3 linked regions of the Pelobacter seleniigenes DSM 18267 genome follow. The protein of the gene in region 1 interacts with the protein of each later gene in a pairwise test. Links are inferred from orthologs where the notes say so. Each region holds a gene or a part of one and is shown in the gene's direction. Other genes may lie near its edges. The genes, in order: N909_RS0118115, ftsZ and ftsA.

Region 1 (3,116 bases):
AAACTGGTCCAGATTGCGGCGGTAGAAGCGATCAAGATCGTCCTGGCTGAAAGAAGCGATCTTGTCTTCGTAGCGAGCGGGGTCGAACTGCAGATAGCGCAGGGAGATTTTTTCCGGAATCTGGAACTGCTCGCGATGACCGGCAAAGTAGTCCTGCAGCCCCTGATCGGTGACTTTGACTTTACTTTCCACCAGGGCCGGGGTCAGCCAGACAAAATTGAGATTGATCTTATCGTTCTCTTTGTGAAAGGCGGCCTCGAGGTCGGCATCGCTGACTTCCGCGCCCTGTTGCAGTTTTTCGCGGACTTTCTGGGTCAGCAGCTGACGGCGCTGGGCGGCTTCGAACTGCTCGGGGGTCATCCGCTGATATTTGAGGACCTGTAGGTAACGATCCCGGTTGAACTGCCCGTTCAGCTGAAAAGCGTCATATTTGGAGATGCTGTCGATCAGCTCCTGTTTGCTGACTTCAAGACCGAGCTTGTCGGCCTGTTGCACGAGCAGTTGTTCTTCTACCAGCTGTTGCATCGCCTGTTTGGGCAGGTTGAGCTGTTTTTCCAGGGTGGAGTTGAAACTCCCTTGATAGATGCTCTGGTAAAGATTATAGAGCTGGCTGTAAGCGGTTTGGAAATCGGCATAGCTGATTTCGTCACCATTGACCGTCGCCGCTATGTCGCCACGTTGGGTATTCCCTTTGCGAGATGGCGCGGTCAACATCGTGTAACCGATGACGAAACTCAGGATGATCAAACCGAAAGCTATTTTGATCAGGATCGATTTTTGCTTGGTTCTGACAAAGTCAAGCATCGCGGCGAAACTCCTCTTGTAATTATTGATGTTTCAGAGAAAAAACAGGATGGCATGTTAGACCAGCAATTCGTTGCAATGCAATCCTTTTTTGAGAGATTATCTATTGCTTAAAGGTGGGACTGTTTGTTAGAGTGGCGAAGCTTTTTCAGAATACTTCAATTGACCAATTCATGCTGTTTTCAGCGTTGACAGGACGTGACATGTTTAATGTTTTTAATGCCGTTTGGGGTCTGTTCTCCAATGATTTAGCGATCGATTTGGGAACGGCCAACACACTGGTATATATGAAAGGTAAAGGCATTGTGGTCAGCGAACCTTCGGTGGTCGCGGTCAAGACCGGTGCCGCCGGACAGCGCAAGGTTCTTGCTGTTGGTAAGGATGCTAAGGAGATGCTGGGCCGTACTCCGGGCAGCATTGTCGCTATCCGCCCCATGAAAGATGGCGTTATCGCCGATTTTGACTACACCGAAGAGATGTTGCGCTATTTTATCCGCAAGGTCCACAACCGGAAAAACCTGGTTCGGCCGCGGATTGTCATCTGTGTTCCTTCCGGGATTACCCAAGTGGAAAAACGTGCGGTCAGGGAATCGGCTGAATCGGCCGGAGCCCGAGAAGTTTACCTGATCGAAGAACCGATGGCGGCTGCCATTGGTGCCGGGTTGCCGATTACCGAAGCTTCCGGCAATATGATTGTCGATATCGGTGGCGGCACCACTGAAGTGGCGGTGATCTCCCTGGCTGGAATCGTTTATGCCCAGAGCGTCCGGGTCGGCGGTGACAAACTGGATGAAGCCATTGTTCAGTATATGAAGCGCAAATATAACCTGCTCATCGGTGAGCGGACCGCGGAAGCCGTGAAAATAGGGATCGGCAGTGTCTATGCCGCACCGGGGGAAGAGGTTGTGTCCATGGAAATAAAAGGGCGTGATCTGGTCAGTGGCATTCCGAAAACCATGGAAGTCGGCTCCGATGAAATTCGCGATGCCATGTCCGAACCGGTCAACACCATTGTCGAAGCGGTTCGTATCGCTTTGGAACGAACTCCGCCGGAGTTGGCAGCTGACATCGTCGATAAGGGGATTGTTCTGGCCGGCGGCGGTGCTTATCTGAAAAATCTTGATATTCTGTTGCGCGAAGAGACCGGTCTGCCGGTGGTGGTCGCCGAAGAGCCGTTGTCCTGTGTCGTGCTCGGCTCCGGAGCGGTGCTTGACCAGTTGGACCTGCTGCGCCAGGTGGCGGTCGCGTCCTGATCGCTTGGCTTTTGAGCGGTATGCTTTTGGTTACGAACAGGGAGGATCTGCCGATCCTCCCTGTTTTGTTGCGACTTTCACCCTCCCCGAGTCCTGCTTTCCCGATTCCGGCTGGAGCGGAATATGCGTGAACTGTTCAGACGTTACAAGTTATTGCTGCTGGCAGTCGTGCTGCTCATGGCTACAGTATTGCTCTATTCCTATAACCTCCGTCACAAGTCAACCACGACCTTTTTTGAACGTGCGGTACTGACCTTTGCCGAACCCTTCCAATCCGGCATTGACCAAGCTGTTGATGCGGTCCGCAATGTCTGGAAAAACTATCTTTGGCTGATCGATGCCCGGCAGCGCAATATCGCGTTGCTGCAGGAAAACCGTGAGCTGAAAGCCAAGCTGCTGCAGGTCGAAGAAATTTCCCAGCAGAATCAGCGGCTGCGTGCACTGCTGGCGTTCGTAGATGACCTTGATCGCCCGGCGTTGCCGGCCCAGGTGATCGGCGAGGATGCCAGCAACTGGGCGCGCACCATCGTTATCGACAAAGGGACCAAGGCCGGCCTGAGCAATGGCCTGCCGGTGGTGGCTGCCGAAGGGGTGGTCGGGCGGATCATCAAGATTTCCCAGAACAGCGCCCGGGTGTTGCTGATCACCGATGCGTCTTCGGCGGTTGCCGCATTGATTCAACGGACCCGCACCCGCGGGGTGGCACGTGGTCAGGGGCAGGATCTGTCCGTCGAGTATGCTTTGCGGACCGCCGATATTGAGGTCGGGGACCTGCTGGTGACCTCCGGCATGGGCGGGATCTTTCCCAAAGGACTGCCGCTGGGGAAAGTCGCGGATATCGAAAAGGGGCAGTTCGGGCTGTTTCAGCAAGTCAAGGTCGAGACCATGGTCGATTTTTCCCACCTGGAAGAGGTTCTGGTCATCGTGGGGAAAGACCAATGAGACGGTTTCTGCTCTATCTGTTGATCGGGATCTTTTTTGCCCTGTTGCAGAGCAGTGTCCTGCCGCTGTTTTTTGCGCCGAACTGGCGTCCGAACCTGATTCTAATTCTGGTGTTGT
Region 2 (3,132 bases), 130 kb from region 1 along the record:
GGCCAGCGCCCAGAATATCATTAAGAGCTGTAACCGGGCCGGGGCGGATGTCGCCGATATCGTTCTGGAGCAACTGGCCAGCAGCGAGGCGGTGCTCTCCCCGGATGAAAAGGAGCTCGGGGTGGCCCTGGTTGATATCGGCGGCGGAACCGCCGACATCGCCATCTTCTCGGAAGGGGCGATCAAGCATACCTCGGTCCTCTCCATCGGCGGCGACCACCTGACCAATGACATCGCCGTCGGCCTGCGCACCCCCATGGCGGAAGCTGAGAAGATCAAACAGGCTTATGGCTGCTGCCTGACCTCCATGGTCGGCAAGGATGAAACCATCGAAGTCCCTTCGGTGGGCGGGCGCGAACCACGCATTCTGTCCCGGCAGCTGCTGGCCGAGATCCTTGAGCCGCGGGTGGAAGAAATCTTTTCCCTGGTCAACCGGGAGATTATCAAGAGCGGTTACGAGGATCTGATCGCTTCCGGCGTGGTCATCACCGGCGGCAGTGCCATTCTGCCGGGGATGCCGGAGCTGGCCGAACAGGTCTTCAATCTTCCGGTGCGGCGTGGAAAACCCTTGAATATCGGTGGGTTGGTTGATGTTGTTGCCTCGCCCATCTATGCCACCGGAGTCGGCCTGGTCAAGCATGGCAGCATGAACACCAAGGTGCAGACCTTCAAAGCGGGTGATGCCAACCTGTTTGAGCGGGTTTCACGCCGGATGAAGGAATGGTTCAGTGAGTTTTTCTGATAAATAATTATTATATAATTACTTGTCTATTTAGTTGAATTTTGGTAACTTATAGTAACTTGTATATAACCAGTTTTCGGGGTCGCGGAGAAACCGGAAACACAGCAACAGGGGAGGGCATTATGCCTAATCAAGAGGGAGTCATGTTTCAGTTTGAAGAGAATCTCGATCAGGTTGCGAGAATCAAAGTGATCGGCGTCGGTGGTGGCGGAGGCAATGCCGTTAACACCATGATCCGCTGCAAGGTCGACGGGGTCGAATTTCTTGCGGCCAACACCGATGCACAAGCGCTCCGCAAAAGCGAAGCGTCCATGAAAATTCAGCTTGGTTCCGGACTGACCAAAGGGCTCGGAGCGGGCGCCAATCCGGAAATCGGTCGTCAGGCTGCGGAGGAGGACCTGTCCCGCCTGGTCGAATTGTTCACCGGTGCCGATATGATCTTTGTTGCTGCCGGGATGGGCGGTGGGACCGGAACCGGTGCCGCACCGGTCATTGCCAAGGCTGCCAAAGAGGCCGGGGCGCTGACCGTTGGGGTGGTGACCAAACCCTTCTCCCGGGAAGGTCGGCAACGCATGCAGCGCGCCGATGAAGGGATCGCCCAATTGCGTGAGGTGGTTGATTCGCTGGTGGTGATTCCCAACGATCGCCTGCTCGGCCTGGCTGGTAAAAACATGAGCATCCTGGATGCCTTCAAGCCCGCCGACGATGTGCTGCGGCAGGCGGTGCAGGGGATTTCAGATCTGATTACCACCGAAGGCCTGATCAACGTCGACTTTGCCGACGTGCGCACCGTCATGAGTAACCGCGGTATGGCCATGATGGGGATCGGTATGGCCGAAGGCGAACGCCGCGCTGCCGAAGCCGCCCACAGTGCCATCAGCAGCCCGTTGTTGGAAGAGGTCGATATCTCCGGCGCCATGGGTGTGCTGGTCAATATCTCCGGTTCGTCCAACATGACCATGGAAGAATTTGAAGAAGCCTCCACCATCATTCATGAAAAAGTCCACGAAGACGCCAATATCATTGTCGGTCTGGTCATCGACGAAAGCCTTGGCGATAACATCAAGATCACCGCGATAGCGACCGGTTTCGGCGACCCTCAGGAAGAAAAGAAGAAGGTCTCCGACATCATTGATCAACGTGCCCAGATGTTGGCCCAGGCCAGCAGCAAGATCGATCTTGACATCCCGACCCATATTCGTAATCAACAACCGACCGGCGTCCCTTACGGCCGCAGGACCCGCGATCTGCCCAGCCAGCCGCGTGATCTGTTTGTTGACGACGAGCAGTTTGATATCCCGACCTTTCTCAGACGTCGGGTTGATTGATTCGTCCCGTTTTTTACATCGATCCTGTTATTTTCTGCACTGCCTTGCAGATGCATTGAAAGAGTATTGCCTCTGTCATGAACGCCGGTTCTCCGCCCGGCAGATGTACAGCAGTCTGTACATTGTTATGTACTCCCGACGACTCCCTCGTCCAAGGGGCCATTGTGGCCCCTTTTCTTTTTTTCTGTGCAATGGTTTAATATAAGCGTCTTGTCTGCTCGATGCCCACTTGGCCGTTCTCCAGGTGAGAGGAACGGATGTTCCACGGCGATCTGTTGCTACGCCCTGATCATTCAAGGGAAGCTCTTATATTGTTCTGATGGGAGGGAACATGGCGTTTCAGTTTCAACGACGAAACGACGACCCATGGATCAAACGGTTTGCGATGATTTGGGGGGTGTGCCTGGTTCTGATCGGCTTGGGCACCTGGGGATTATACAATTCCCTCTATCGCCAGGAGCTGATCCAACTCAAGGCCGAGTTGACCCGGAATCTTGATCTCAGTGAATTTTACCTCAAAAAAGAGTTGCACGACTTAACCGGTGACCTTGCGTTGCTTTCGTCCAGCAGCGTTTTAAGGACCTATCTCGATAGCCCCTCCTTCGTTGCCCGCCACAATCTGGAAACCCGTTTCAGCGATTTTGTCAACCTGCGCCACCATTACGACCAGATCCGTTTGTTAGCCCCGGACGGTATGGAAGTGATCAGGGTGAACGCCCTGCCGGGGAAGGCGGTCATTGTTGGGGATGAAGAACTGCAGGACAAATCGCAACGCTATTACTTCCGGCAGGCCATCGCCTTACCCCCGGGGGTTTTCTATGCTTCCCCCCTGGACTTGAGCGTAGAAAATGGAGCGATCGAACTCCCCTACAAGCCGATGATCCGGGTGGCTATGAAGCTCATCGACACCCGCAATCAGGTTGCCGGAGTGCTGGTGTTAAACTACCTGGCTGAAAACCTGCTGCAAGGGCTGAACGATATTTTTCCGACCAGTCAGGGGCAGGTTCAGCTCATTAACGGAGAAGGCTTCTATCTCAAGGGGCCCACTCAGGAAAAAGAGTG
Region 3 (3,119 bases), 130 kb from region 1 along the record:
TGCATCGAAGTCAATACCATTCCGGGGATGACCGAAACCAGCCTGCTGCCCAAGGCCGCTGCGGCCGCGGGGATCGCCTTTCCGCAGCTGGTTGAAATGTTGTTGGACGACGCGGATCTGGACAAATAAGAGTTGAGACCATGCGTGATCTGAAAAGTCATCAACAGAAGACCAGGAAAGTGCGCAGGAATCGCCGCAAGCAGGAGCGCAAGCCCCTCGAAGTGCGTAAATTCCTGCATCGCGCTTTACGTGTCGGGGTGGCCCTGTTCAGCGCCGCTTTAGTGGTGGTGGGCGGGTTCTTCCTGGTCCAGCTGCTGATGGCTTCGGACATGTTTCGCATCGACACTATCGATGTGACCGGCAATACCCGGCTGACTCGGGAACAGATCGTGCTGTTGTCGGATATTGAGCCCGGGGTCAATACTTTCAGCCTGGATCTGGGCATGATCGGGCACAAAATCGAGGAAAACCCCTGGGTAAAGCAAGCCCGGGTGCAGCGGATTTTTCCGCGCCAGGTCAAAATTACCCTGGTTGAACGTAAGCCGGTGGCGATTATCAACCTCGGCTACCTGTATTACCTTGATGACCATGGCGAGATTTTCAAGGTCCTGGACAGCAGCGACCAACTGGATTTTCCGGTGGTGACGGGATTCGATTATGAGCGTGCCCAGCAGCATGAAACTGAATATGCCCAGTTGCTGAAGCAGATTGTGACGCTGATTGCCGATCTGAAGCAACGCAAGACCCTCAATCTGGCACAGGTCTCGGAAATTCACCGGACCGCTGAAAACGGTCTGACCCTGTTGACCATGAACGGCGGCGTCGCCATTAAGCTGGGCTGGGACCATTTTGCCAGGAAGATCGATCGCCTGGAACAGATTTATGCCCAGCTGCAGCCCAAGCTGCCGATCCTCGATTACATAGATCTCAATGTTGATGAAAAAGTCATTGTTCGAATACAACGGTCGAAAACTTCGGCCAAAAGCTGATACCAAGGGGGTGTCATGAGCAAGAAAACTGAAAATTTGATCGTCGGCCTGGATATCGGGACCACCAAGATCTGTTGCATTGTCGGCAACATGACGGAGGACGGTCTGGAGATTGTCGGTATCGGTACCAGCCCGTCAAAGGGATTGCGCAAAGGTGTGGTCATCAATATTGAAAGTACTGTCGCCGCAATCCAGAAAGCGATTCGCGAAGCTGAACTGATGGCCGGCTGCGAGATCAAATCGGTTTACGCAGGAATTGCCGGCGGTCACATCAAGGGGCTCAATTCCCAAGGGGTGATTGCCATCAAGAACCGCGAGGTCACCACCGAAGATTTGCAGCGGGTTATCGATGCGGCAAAAGCGATAGCGATACCGATGGACCGCGAAGTTCTGCATATTCTGCCCCAGGAATTCATCATCGATGATCAGGACGGCATCCGCGAACCCTTGGGGATGAGCGGGGTCCGCCTGGAAGCCAAGGTCCATATCGTGACCGGTGCGGTGGCCAGCGCCCAGAATATCATTAAGAGCTGTAACCGGGCCGGGGCGGATGTCGCCGATATCGTTCTGGAGCAACTGGCCAGCAGCGAGGCGGTGCTCTCCCCGGATGAAAAGGAGCTCGGGGTGGCCCTGGTTGATATCGGCGGCGGAACCGCCGACATCGCCATCTTCTCGGAAGGGGCGATCAAGCATACCTCGGTCCTCTCCATCGGCGGCGACCACCTGACCAATGACATCGCCGTCGGCCTGCGCACCCCCATGGCGGAAGCTGAGAAGATCAAACAGGCTTATGGCTGCTGCCTGACCTCCATGGTCGGCAAGGATGAAACCATCGAAGTCCCTTCGGTGGGCGGGCGCGAACCACGCATTCTGTCCCGGCAGCTGCTGGCCGAGATCCTTGAGCCGCGGGTGGAAGAAATCTTTTCCCTGGTCAACCGGGAGATTATCAAGAGCGGTTACGAGGATCTGATCGCTTCCGGCGTGGTCATCACCGGCGGCAGTGCCATTCTGCCGGGGATGCCGGAGCTGGCCGAACAGGTCTTCAATCTTCCGGTGCGGCGTGGAAAACCCTTGAATATCGGTGGGTTGGTTGATGTTGTTGCCTCGCCCATCTATGCCACCGGAGTCGGCCTGGTCAAGCATGGCAGCATGAACACCAAGGTGCAGACCTTCAAAGCGGGTGATGCCAACCTGTTTGAGCGGGTTTCACGCCGGATGAAGGAATGGTTCAGTGAGTTTTTCTGATAAATAATTATTATATAATTACTTGTCTATTTAGTTGAATTTTGGTAACTTATAGTAACTTGTATATAACCAGTTTTCGGGGTCGCGGAGAAACCGGAAACACAGCAACAGGGGAGGGCATTATGCCTAATCAAGAGGGAGTCATGTTTCAGTTTGAAGAGAATCTCGATCAGGTTGCGAGAATCAAAGTGATCGGCGTCGGTGGTGGCGGAGGCAATGCCGTTAACACCATGATCCGCTGCAAGGTCGACGGGGTCGAATTTCTTGCGGCCAACACCGATGCACAAGCGCTCCGCAAAAGCGAAGCGTCCATGAAAATTCAGCTTGGTTCCGGACTGACCAAAGGGCTCGGAGCGGGCGCCAATCCGGAAATCGGTCGTCAGGCTGCGGAGGAGGACCTGTCCCGCCTGGTCGAATTGTTCACCGGTGCCGATATGATCTTTGTTGCTGCCGGGATGGGCGGTGGGACCGGAACCGGTGCCGCACCGGTCATTGCCAAGGCTGCCAAAGAGGCCGGGGCGCTGACCGTTGGGGTGGTGACCAAACCCTTCTCCCGGGAAGGTCGGCAACGCATGCAGCGCGCCGATGAAGGGATCGCCCAATTGCGTGAGGTGGTTGATTCGCTGGTGGTGATTCCCAACGATCGCCTGCTCGGCCTGGCTGGTAAAAACATGAGCATCCTGGATGCCTTCAAGCCCGCCGACGATGTGCTGCGGCAGGCGGTGCAGGGGATTTCAGATCTGATTACCACCGAAGGCCTGATCAACGTCGACTTTGCCGACGTGCGCACCGTCATGAGTAACCGCGGTATGGCCATGATGGGGATCGGTATGGCCGAAGGCGAACGCCGCGCTGCCGAAGCCGCCCACAGTGCCATCAGCAGCC

Evidence for each region.
Region 2: the proteins of N909_RS0118115 (region 1) and ftsZ interact in binary tests that used the Escherichia coli proteins (3 or more experiments, as listed by UniProt). The link is inferred for Pelobacter seleniigenes DSM 18267 from one-to-one orthologs.
Region 3: the proteins of N909_RS0118115 (region 1) and ftsA interact in binary tests that used the Escherichia coli proteins (3 or more experiments, as listed by UniProt). The link is inferred for Pelobacter seleniigenes DSM 18267 from one-to-one orthologs.

What each region holds. Positions count from the first base shown.
Region 1 is NZ_JOMG01000004.1:261,528-264,643, forward strand. Bases 72-3,032 are described here. They hold N909_RS0118115 (rod shape-determining protein), read left to right. Parts: upstream 72-1,007; coding sequence 1,008-2,057; downstream 2,058-3,032. Other genes in these bases: N909_RS26505 (SurA N-terminal domain-containing protein), read right to left, coding at 72-804; mreC (rod shape-determining protein MreC), read left to right, coding at 2,181-2,999; mreD (rod shape-determining protein MreD), read left to right, coding at 2,996-3,032. Outside these bases: more of N909_RS26505, read right to left, coding at 1-71; more of mreD, read left to right, coding at 3,033-3,116. UniProt on the Escherichia coli protein: Forms membrane-associated dynamic filaments that are essential for cell shape determination. Acts by regulating cell wall synthesis and cell elongation, and thus cell shape.
Region 2 is NZ_JOMG01000004.1:131,171-134,302, forward strand. Bases 1-2,977 are described here. They hold ftsZ (cell division protein FtsZ), read left to right. Parts: upstream 1-885; coding sequence 886-2,070; downstream 2,071-2,977. Other genes in these bases: ftsA (cell division protein FtsA), read left to right, coding at 1-742; N909_RS24875 (response regulator), read left to right, coding at 2,402-2,977. Outside these bases: more of N909_RS24875, read left to right, coding at 2,978-3,132. UniProt on the Escherichia coli protein: Essential cell division protein that forms a contractile ring structure (Z ring) at the future cell division site. The regulation of the ring assembly controls the timing and the location of cell division.
Region 3 is NZ_JOMG01000004.1:129,679-132,797, forward strand. What follows is about bases 156-3,119. They hold ftsA (cell division protein FtsA), read left to right. Parts: upstream 156-1,004; coding sequence 1,005-2,234; downstream 2,235-3,119. Other genes in these bases: N909_RS0117565 (cell division protein FtsQ/DivIB), read left to right, coding at 156-989; ftsZ (cell division protein FtsZ), read left to right, coding at 2,378-3,119. Also shown: N909_RS0117560 (D-alanine--D-alanine ligase), read left to right, coding at 1-129; more of N909_RS0117565, read left to right, coding at 141-155. UniProt on the Escherichia coli protein: Essential cell division protein that assists in the assembly of the Z ring. May serve as the principal membrane anchor for the Z ring.